Regions from separate parts of the Bacillus sp. 2175 genome, predicted to be linked through region 1. Evidence: predicted binding sites of a transcription regulator. Region 1 holds the regulator's gene; each other region holds the start of a gene.
What was found. The regulator NrdR, encoded in region 1, represses ribonucleotide reductase genes. The targets are predictions, from matches to a motif close to AACACNATATATNGTGTT.
Positions count from the first base shown of each region.

Region 2: the regulator NrdR is predicted to act here: its motif matches at 1,817-1,834, upstream of ACXKY9_RS17400 (anaerobic ribonucleoside triphosphate reductase).
Region 3: the regulator NrdR is predicted to act here: its motif matches at 1,908-1,925, upstream of nrdI (class Ib ribonucleoside-diphosphate reductase assembly flavoprotein NrdI).

Region 1 covers NZ_CM173819.1:4,304,989-4,308,253, forward strand. Annotated here, with positions in the region: gene dnaI (primosomal protein DnaI) at 1-214, opposite strand, end outside; gene ACXKY9_RS22315 (replication initiation and membrane attachment family protein) at 248-1,657, opposite strand; gene nrdR (transcriptional regulator NrdR) at 1,810-2,271, opposite strand; gene speD (adenosylmethionine decarboxylase) at 2,555-2,938, opposite strand.
Region 2 covers NZ_CM173819.1:3,372,850-3,376,114, reverse strand. Annotated here, with positions in the region: gene ACXKY9_RS17420 (RNA-guided endonuclease InsQ/TnpB family protein) at 1-43, shown strand, start outside; gene ACXKY9_RS17415 (acyl-CoA thioesterase) at 210-629, shown strand; gene ACXKY9_RS17410 (HesB/YadR/YfhF family protein) at 656-946, opposite strand; gene plsY (glycerol-3-phosphate 1-O-acyltransferase PlsY) at 1,055-1,651, opposite strand; gene ACXKY9_RS17400 (anaerobic ribonucleoside triphosphate reductase) at 1,877-3,265, shown strand, end outside.
Region 3 covers NZ_CM173819.1:1,143,250-1,146,514, reverse strand. Annotated here, with positions in the region: gene nrdE (class 1b ribonucleoside-diphosphate reductase subunit alpha) at 1-1,513, opposite strand, end outside; gene nrdI (class Ib ribonucleoside-diphosphate reductase assembly flavoprotein NrdI) at 1,500-1,859, opposite strand; gene ACXKY9_RS06200 (hypothetical protein) at 2,023-2,193, shown strand; gene ACXKY9_RS06195 (hypothetical protein) at 2,337-2,654, opposite strand; gene ACXKY9_RS06190 (hypothetical protein) at 2,754-2,948, opposite strand.

The DNA of each region.
Region 1 (3,265 bases):
CCGGACAATCCACGCAACCTACACTTTGTCCAATATATTCATATAACTTCACAAGACTGCGCTCAATCATAGAAGTCGTTACTTCACCCTTATGTTCGTCTATAAATTCTTTCACCCGCGGATGCGCCATTACTTCTGCCTTTAGTACTTCATATCTATTTTTAAAGTTTTCATTTTCCATTAATTTTGCAAATGAATTTTGAATATGCTCCATTTTCTCACCTCAAAGAGCGTTCATTCTCTTCTATTAATCACGCTTATATTTTTTTAACACTTCTTCTAGTCGTTTTCTTTCATCTTCTAGCGTACTTGCATCTTTTTCTACACTTGTATCTTTCTTCTCTGTTTCTTTCTCTTGTTCTTTCGGCTCTTCTTCCTTAAGCCAATCTGGCACCATTTCTTTCCGCACCGTTTTCTTCGCCGTACGGCCTTTTTTCTTCGTCTCAGCCCACTCTTGATATTGACGGTTCTCTTCTTTCGCTAACGCCATCGCGTCCGCTACTGTACCGACCTTTTTACGTGCCCAATGCCCAGCAATCTTCTCGACATACGTTTTCGCAAGTTTCATATCTGAGCGTAGCATAACGTAATAAATAAGTACATTCACAACTCCTGGTGTCAATTTTTGATTAATCATGACATCTTCAACGATCTGCAAGTCCGCTTTCGTTGCCTCTGCACCACCAGAAATCTCTTTCAATAGTTGTTTTGGCGAGATTTCCTCTAGCTGCTTTATTAACATCTCCTCTTGCGATGAAGGCTCTTTCTCTTTCATCGTACGTGCAGCATGAGGCTGTACTCTTTCACTTAATACCGGTAATGCTTGACCATTTTCAAATTGATACCAATCGCGCGCTCCTTTTCTAAGCCTTTCCGTATCAATTGTTTGCATCTCTGTCACTGCACCAAGAACGATATTTTGCATCGATAACACATCTACACCATACACGTAAGCAAGTGTTATAACGCAGTCTCTCACTTGATCTGTAATCGCCTTTTTAGGAACAAGAGCGGACAATCCATCTACAAATAAAGAGAAATCAAAGAAATCATTCCAAACTTTCGGAGCGTCTCCCTTCTCGTTACTTGGCATAGTTGTCGTTTTTGGAATACGAAGGTCTTCTTGCGCATGCTCAAGCTGTCCTGGATTAAACGAACCAAACACATCATTGAAAGAACGCGTAACATTTTCATAAGAAGCAAAATCAAATTCTTCTTCTAAGAAATATTGCTTTACTTGATTATATTTTGTCCGGCTCAATCGATTGTATAAAAAGATACTTAAAACAATATCATCAAAAAACTGCTTCGGAGATAAAGGTGGTTGCAACTCATATATGAACATTCGAATATCTTTTTCTTTCTTAATATATACCTTCAATAGCCCAATTGCCTCTAACTTTACTCGTTCCTCATATATTTCAGGAAGTTGCATTTGCATAGTCACCATAAGGGAATGATGCGTATTCTCTTTTCCAAATACACGATCTTGCTCTAGCTCTCCCCATAGTGTCATGTATAAGCTAAAAGCTCTACTACCTATTAACGGCTGATACAACATCGTTAACACTTTTCGGTCGTAATTGTGCAGTAGCCCTTTCGCACTTACTTTATAACGATCAATCGGCAATAGCTCCATCCATGACTGTTTTTCCATTCTTGCTTTTCCTTTCTCTCATCCAATCTATCCTCTACTTCATTCGTTCTATCTTCATTATATAAATTCTTAGTGAAAAAGAGCTATTAGCTTGCGCTTCTAGCTCTCTTATCCTATTATTTACGGTATGTAAAGAGAATAAAATACAACTTCTACTCTCTTTCTTTTTGCAGTATATCTTTTAATTCTTCAATAAATACATTTAAATCTTTAAATTGACGATATACAGAAGCAAAACGTACGTAAGCAACATCATCAATATCGCGAAGTTCTTCCATGACAATTTCACCAATCATATCACTTTTCACTTCTGATATACCTAAATTACGCAGTTCACGTTCCACGCTTTGTGTTACTTCTTCTAATTGTCTTAAAGATACTGGTCTTTTTTCACACGCTTTAATTAAACCACGTAAAATCTTTTCTTTATTAAACTCTTCTCGTGTGCCTTCTTTTTTTACAACGATAAGAGGTGACTCTTCTACCCTTTCAAAGGTCGTAAAGCGACTTAAGCAGCTTTCACACTCTCTCCTTCTTCGAATAGAGCGCCCCTCGTCTACCGGACGCGAATCTAACACTCTTGTACCATTATGAGAACAGGATGGACAACGCAATACATTCACTCCTTTACACTATACTCTTTATTTTTCTCTACTCACTTCACCTAAAATATATATACAATATTATATAACTCATTCTAACTCTCTTACCACTTTAAGTTTCAGCGCATCACTTTATCATCTCATCCTTAAAAATAAGATGGTATATAGAGCACTACCTCATTTGCAAGAATCCAATTTATTCAACTAACGAGTACGTTATATTTTTCCTTTTTTATAAACTAAAAAAGAGGTGCATTATACACCTCTTTACATTTTAAATCAATTATGTTCTTTTTTAAAGAGCTTTTGTTTCTCTCTGCTTAATTTCGAAGCTACCAGTTCCTCGAGGAAGCTCGATGCTCTCACGCGTTTTCGCGTTTAAACCTTCTGCAATATATTCTGCAGCAACATTTGGATCAATACGATCCCCACAAGTATAAACATCAATACTTGCGTAACCGTGCTCCGGAAAGCTATGAATTGTTAAATGTGATTCCGAGATAATTACTACTCCACTTACACCTTGTGGTGCAAATTTATGGAAAGCAACCTCACGCACTTCAGCACCAGCTTTTAGTGCTGCATCCACAAATAATTGTTCAATATACGGCATGTCATTCAGTTTGTCGAAATCGCAATCCCAAAGTTCAGCAATCACGTGACGACCCATCGTATCCATAGTATCCATTCTACAGTTCCCCCTTGTAAATTTATTCTAACTGTTCGAATTGAAAACTAATTTGCAATTTGGCTTGCTCCACTACCACGGGGGAAAGTTAGTCCAGAGAGGTCCTAACCCTTTAAGTAGTGACTACGTACCTCAGCTCTTAAGTTTACGAGTGTTAGTATACTTTGTTTATTTTCATTTTGCAACAACAGTTTTTTCGATTTTCTGTCATATTTTCCTCTTTACTTTTCCCTAAAAAAAATAAACGATTCACAAATGCAGTAATCACAACGCTTCGTGGTATGTCCACTTTTTTAAATATACTTATATAATTTTTTT
Region 2 (3,265 bases), 930 kb from region 1:
AAATGCGGCTATCAATTTGTCACGGTATGAATTAGCCAGTTAACATCTAAAAAAGTTACGGCTAATATGTAGGATTCGTTGTATCCGAATTTACGCCCTCGGAGTGTTACATCAAACGAAAGTAGCTTCTGTGAAATCGGACACGTAGAACAGGGAAATAAACAAAAATTATAGATTTTTATAAGTTTATGGCAACGGCGAATATACATATGTTTGTAGCAGAACATGAAGTTGAAATCCGTTATGCGGAAACAGATCAAATGGGTGTTGTTTACCATTCAAACTACTTAGTGTGGCTTGAGTTAGGTCGCACGAAACTTATACAAGATTTAGGTTTTTCATATGTTGAAATGGAGAAAGAAGGAATTATTTCTCCTGTGTTAGATTTACAAATTTCATACCGTAAAGCGATGCGTTACGGAGAAAAAGCAATCGTAAAAACATGGGTAGATACTGTGAGCCCACTTCGCGTTGTATATGGATATGAAATATATAATGGTGATGGTGAACTTTGTATTACTGCAAGTACGACGAATATTTGTGCGAAAAAAGAAGGGTTCCGCCCTGTATCATTTAAAAAGTTATATCCTGAGTGGTATGCGAAATATGAGGAAATTAAGAAAAAATAAAAAAGCGTGGCAGAAGCCACGTTTTTTTATTTTTCATAATTAAATTGTGGGAAGTCGTCACCTTCGTTAAGTGTAACAGATAAATTATGTCCATCGAAGAACCATTCATCATCGCCTTCAATAAAGAAGTTAATACCTTCTTCTTGAACTTGAACAGCAGGATGTGCAGGATCATCTTTACGAATCCCTAAAGAAAGTCCTTTTTGCACAGTACTGCAACCACCGTATTGTACGAAAAAGCGTAGTGTTTCATTTGATTGTAAGTTTAATTCATTTTTATACCATTGTGCTGCTTCTTTTGTTACGGAAAGATTCATGTATAGTTCCTCCAAATTATGTTGCTTTTTCTTTAGTATAAAAAATAACGCAAAAAGACGCTATTAATATGCTTCACGTTTTCTTTTTGCGTTATGTGGGTTACGATCTTATTTTTGCTTTTTTGAAAAGTTTGCTTTTGGTTCAGTTTTATTTATAATTCGTCCGATATTTGCACGGTGTTTATAAATAACCATACCTGCTAATAAACACATCGCAATAATGAAGATTTTATCCCCGCTAACAATGGATGCAATAACAGCAACAACTGCTGTTACCATAGAAGAAAGTGATACGTATCTTGTTGTAAATAAAAGGGTGAAAAATACAACAGCCAATATTGCAAAAACAACTGGTGAATAGCATAATAGCACCCCAGCAGAAGTTGCAACTGCTTTACCACCGCGGAATTTCGCGAAGATTGGATAGACATGTCCAAGAACAGCCGCTAACCCGAACCATAGTGGATGAATATCTAATCCGAAAATCATTGGTAGACTTGTTGCTAATGTCCCTTTTAAAATGTCAGCAATTGTAACGGTAAAACCTGCTTTTTTCCCTAATGTGCGGAATGTGTTTGTTCCGCCTAGATTACCGCTCCCGTGCTCACGAATATCGATTCCGTAGCCGATTTTTCCAACAACTAGTGCAAATGGAATCGAGCCAAGTAAGTAGGCAACGATAAATAAAAGATATGTAGTAACCATAAGTTCAGTCTCCTTTATTCAAATGTGTTGATAAAGGGTAAAAAGAGTTTTTCCCGTATATTGTACCATACATTTGTAAAGAGCACATTTCTTTTTTGTAAATGAAAAATTCATTATTTCGTGAAAAAAATTTCACAGTAATGTTACATTTCTCACAGAAACAGTAAGACTATATGTAGTAACATTTTAATCAAAAGATAACAACATATTGGTGGAGGGTTATAAATGTTACAAAATAATACACGTGGAGAAGAAGAATTAATGAAAGTGTTCGAGACAATAGTCCACGGCAATGAACAAGATTTAATGCAAGAAAATGCAAATGTAGACGGCCGCTCTCCAATGGGCGTAATGGGAACGTTCGCATCTGAGAGTGCAAAATATTATGCTGTTGAGAATTTATTGTCAGATCAAGTGAAAAAAGCGATAAATGAAAATATATTATATCCACATGATTTAGATTTTTATGCGACAGGAACGACGACTTGTTCACAAATTCCGTTAGCGCAAATGCTTGCTAACGGTTTTCATACTGGACATGGACATATGAGACAACCGCAAGACATTAAAAGTGCATTGGCTCTTTCGTCTATTATTTTTCAAGCGAATCAAAATATGCAGCATGGTGGTCAATCGTTTGCACTCTTTGATATTGATTTAGCACCTTATGTACGAAAAACAATTGAGAGACATAAAAAACGATTACAATCATATCCGCTTACGAAAGAACAAATAGAGGAATTTGCATGGAAAGAAACGGAAAATGATACGTATCAAGCGTGTGAGGCTTTCGTTCATAATTCGAATAGTATGCATAGTAGGGGCGGAGGACAAGTACCATTTATTTCTATTAATTATGGAACAGATACATCAAAAGAAGGAAGAATGTTAATTAAACAACTTTTAAAAGCGACACAAGCTGGACTTGGTAAAGGAGAGACACCGATTTTTCCGATTCAAATTTTCAAGATGAAAAAAGGTGTAAATTTTGAAGAAAGTGATCCGAACTACGATTTATTTGAATTAGCATTAGAGACAACGGCTGAACGATTGTTCCCTAACTTTTCATTTTTAGATGCTCCGTTTAATGCAGTACATTATGATGGAAGACCGGAAAGTGAAGTATGTTACATGGGATGTCGTACCCGTGTTATGTCTAATATACATGGAGAAGAAACAGCGATTGGTAGAGGGAATTTATCATTTACGTCTATTAATTTAGTGAAATTAGCGTTAATTAGTGGTTCAAAAGAAGCGTTTTTTGAAGCGCTAAACTATTATTTAGATTTAGGAATTAAGCAGCTATTAGAAAGATATGCGTATCAATGTACGAAACGAGCAAGAGATTTTCAGTTTTTATATTCACAAGGTGTATGGCGTGGTGGAGAAACGTTGCAGCCTGAAGACTCCGTAGCCTCGATTTTAAAACAAGGGACGTTAAGTATTGGTTTTATCGGTCTTGCGGAATGTTTAGTAGCTTTAACAGGAAAGCATCATGGGGAAGATGGAGAATCATGGAAACTTGGGTATGAAATTATTTCCTTTATGAGAGATAGAATGGATAAAGCGACAGAAGAACATCAACTGAATTTCTCAGTAATTGCAACTCCAGCA
Region 3 (3,265 bases), 2.1 Mb from region 1:
CTTTTTCTGTAGCGATTTCCATACTTTTCTCAATAGAATAGTAATTTAACATCATAAAGAATGTACGAGCGAATTCTTTCGCTTCTGCACTTTCATAAGCGATTTTATTTTTTGCTAAATATCCGTGTAAGTTCATTGCTCCAAGTCCAACTGAATGAAGCTCGTCATTTGCTTTTTTCACAGTTGGTGCATTCGGAATAATCGTCATATCAGAAACAGCTGTTAAAGCTTCCATTCCCGCATGAACTGCTTCACGAATTTCTTTATTTTCCATTACGTTTACAATATTTAACGATCCTAAGTTACAGTTAATATCACGACGGATAATGTCATCTGTACCGTAATCATTTATTTCTGAAGTTTCTTGAAGCTGGAAGATTTCTGTACATAAGTTCGACATCTTCACAGTTCCAATATCCTTCAATGGATGTTGATTATTTGCATTTGATTTAAACATTAAGTATGGGTAACCAGACTCAAGCTGAATCATAGCGATTTTAATAAGCATATCACGTGCACTAATATCTAGTGGCTTCTTCTTCACTTTCGGATTGCTCATTAATTCATCGTACATTTCATCAATGTCAATATCATCTAAATGCTTGCCATATTCTTTATAAACCGTATAAGGCGCGAAAACATGGAAAGGTTCGTTTTTCTCAGCAAGCTCAAAGAACTTACTTGGAACGATAATTCCGATTGATAGAGACTGAATACGGCTCTTCTCATCGGCATTTATTTTTTTGGTATCAAGGAATTCAATAATATCCCAATGGAAAATGTTTAAATATACTGCACCGGCACCTTTTCGTTGGCCAAGCTGATTCGCATATGAAAACGAATCTTCAAGCAATTTCATAACAGGTACTACGCCACTTGCAGCGTTGTCGATACCTTTAATTTGCTCACCACGTGCGCGTAGCTTAGATAAGTTTAAAGCTACTCCCCCGCCGATTTTTGATAATTGCATCGCAGTATTAATGTTAAAGCCAATTGAATTTAAGCTATCATCCATCTCTAACAAGAAACAAGACACCATTTCTCCTCTTCTGCTTCTTCCCGCATTTAAAAAGGTTGGTGTCGCTGGTTGGTAGTTTTGTTTTACAATCATGCTTGCGAATTGTCTTGCTTTCGAAACATCACCGCGTCCTAAGTATAATGAAACAATTGCTACACGATCTTCATAGCTTTCTAAGTATTGTTTTTGATCATTCGTTTTTAACGCATAATCTTTGTAGAACTTAGATGCTGCCATATAAGATTGGAACTCGAAGTTTTCACCATAAGCGATGTTATATACTTCCTCTACTTCCTCCAAGCTATACTCGTCCAGAACGTTGTAATAGTAATCATGTTCTTTCATATACTCCATTCGCTCTGCCACGCTATTAAAAGGAACGGTATTCTCTCTAGCTTCTTCCATAAAGACTTCTAATGCCTCTTTATCTTTATGAAGCTGATAAAAACCGTCCTGCATTTGCGTGATTTCATTATTCAGTTCAATGTGTCGCAATCTCCCGCACCCTTTCCTTAAAATATTCTACATCGTTATTTGTTCCAGATAACTCAAATTTTGATACAATAGGCACTTCATATTTAGTAGAAATCTTGTCAGCACTTGCACCGAACATGTCTCCCCAGTTACGATTGCCGCTTGCAGATACGCCTTTTAATTTTTCATTATTGCGCTCTAAAAAGTCTAAAACACGTTCTGGTACATTTCCAAAACCTGTTGTATACGTAATAAGAATAAAGTCTTCATCTATTACTAGATCTTCATCAATTTGAACGGCCGGCATATTTAATTTGTGAATGAAACGCTTCACGTTTCCTGTCATAGAATCATATGCAACTAACATTTCCGACCCTCCCTCTCAAATCTATATTCTCTATATGTTGTTCTTGATTTCTCTATATATTGTATTACGTTTCAAAATAAGACACAAGATATATGTATAAATTCTTTCTTTTTTTAACTTTTACTTTTCGACATGATAGCCGTTTTTTTTCAATACAATGACTATGAAACAACATTCTAAAACTCATGTCAATAAAGTGCTTTTCAAAAAAGTTGTCAACGAATTTAACCTTATTTTTAAAAAAGTTAACAATATATTTTGTCATAAAACGGTAGATGCTGAAGAAATATATTTCTCCAGCATCACGCAAAAAAGAACAGATATGAAACTATAATCTGCTCTAAAAAACGATTACATTTATCAAATTTACCTTATTAAATATATTATACATATACTTTCGTTTTTCGTTACATACTAAAAGATAACTATTATAGAAAAAGATTATTATTATGGAACTTCAATTTATTTATGAAAAGTTTATTCAGAGTACTCAATGCGCAAAATATCTTTTACAAATATATGATGTGGATTTTCATCTTTATCAAGCATTGTACATACAGGAGCCTCTTCATCAAAGTATACAATCAGTCCTTCTACGTACTGATATGTATGTTGAACTTGTACAGTTACTTTAATTTCTATTGCTTCTTCATATGCTCTTTTTATTTTCTGAAGCATTTTTGCTGAACATTTTCGTTTCTCTGGATACATAACCATTCCCATAAATCGATTGCCGGCTCTATCTTTCCACATATAATCCCAATGTGGTAAAATGCCTTGTTTAAAATCGCCCATAATTCCCCTCTCCTTTATCTTTTATTTATCCCGCATGAAACGTCCGTTTGGTGAAGGCTACTAATCAGTGAGAGATGCCCTGCTGATCAAAATTCTCCTTTATGAACGTGGCGTTTCTGAATATGTATAAATCACTTGCCCGCCTCGCTGTGCGTTACCAATGAAATGCTTAAAGTCTTCTCTATTTACAACAACTTCTCTGAACGTATAAAATACATCTTTCGTAACAACATACTCCTTTATTTCACCATTTTTTAGCTGATCTAAAATTGTATTTGCTAATTCTTTATCCATGTATTTCACCTCTCTGCAATATTTTATTTTATCTTATATTCTATAGGTCAACAACTGTAAATTTATCCCGCTATTTGCAGGTAGTCCGATTGGTGTTGACTACTAATCAGTCGTAGAATGAACAAAAAATCTTACTGATTAACGTTTCACTTTATCTCGTTGTTATGCCATGATTTTATTTTCGTTATTTCGCAAACAATATTGTTTTACTATATGTCCACTAAATATCATATACTAACATAGCTACTTCTCTATATCAAACATTTCGGCATTCAATTATGCAAAGTTCCATACCACTATGCTACAATATACAAATA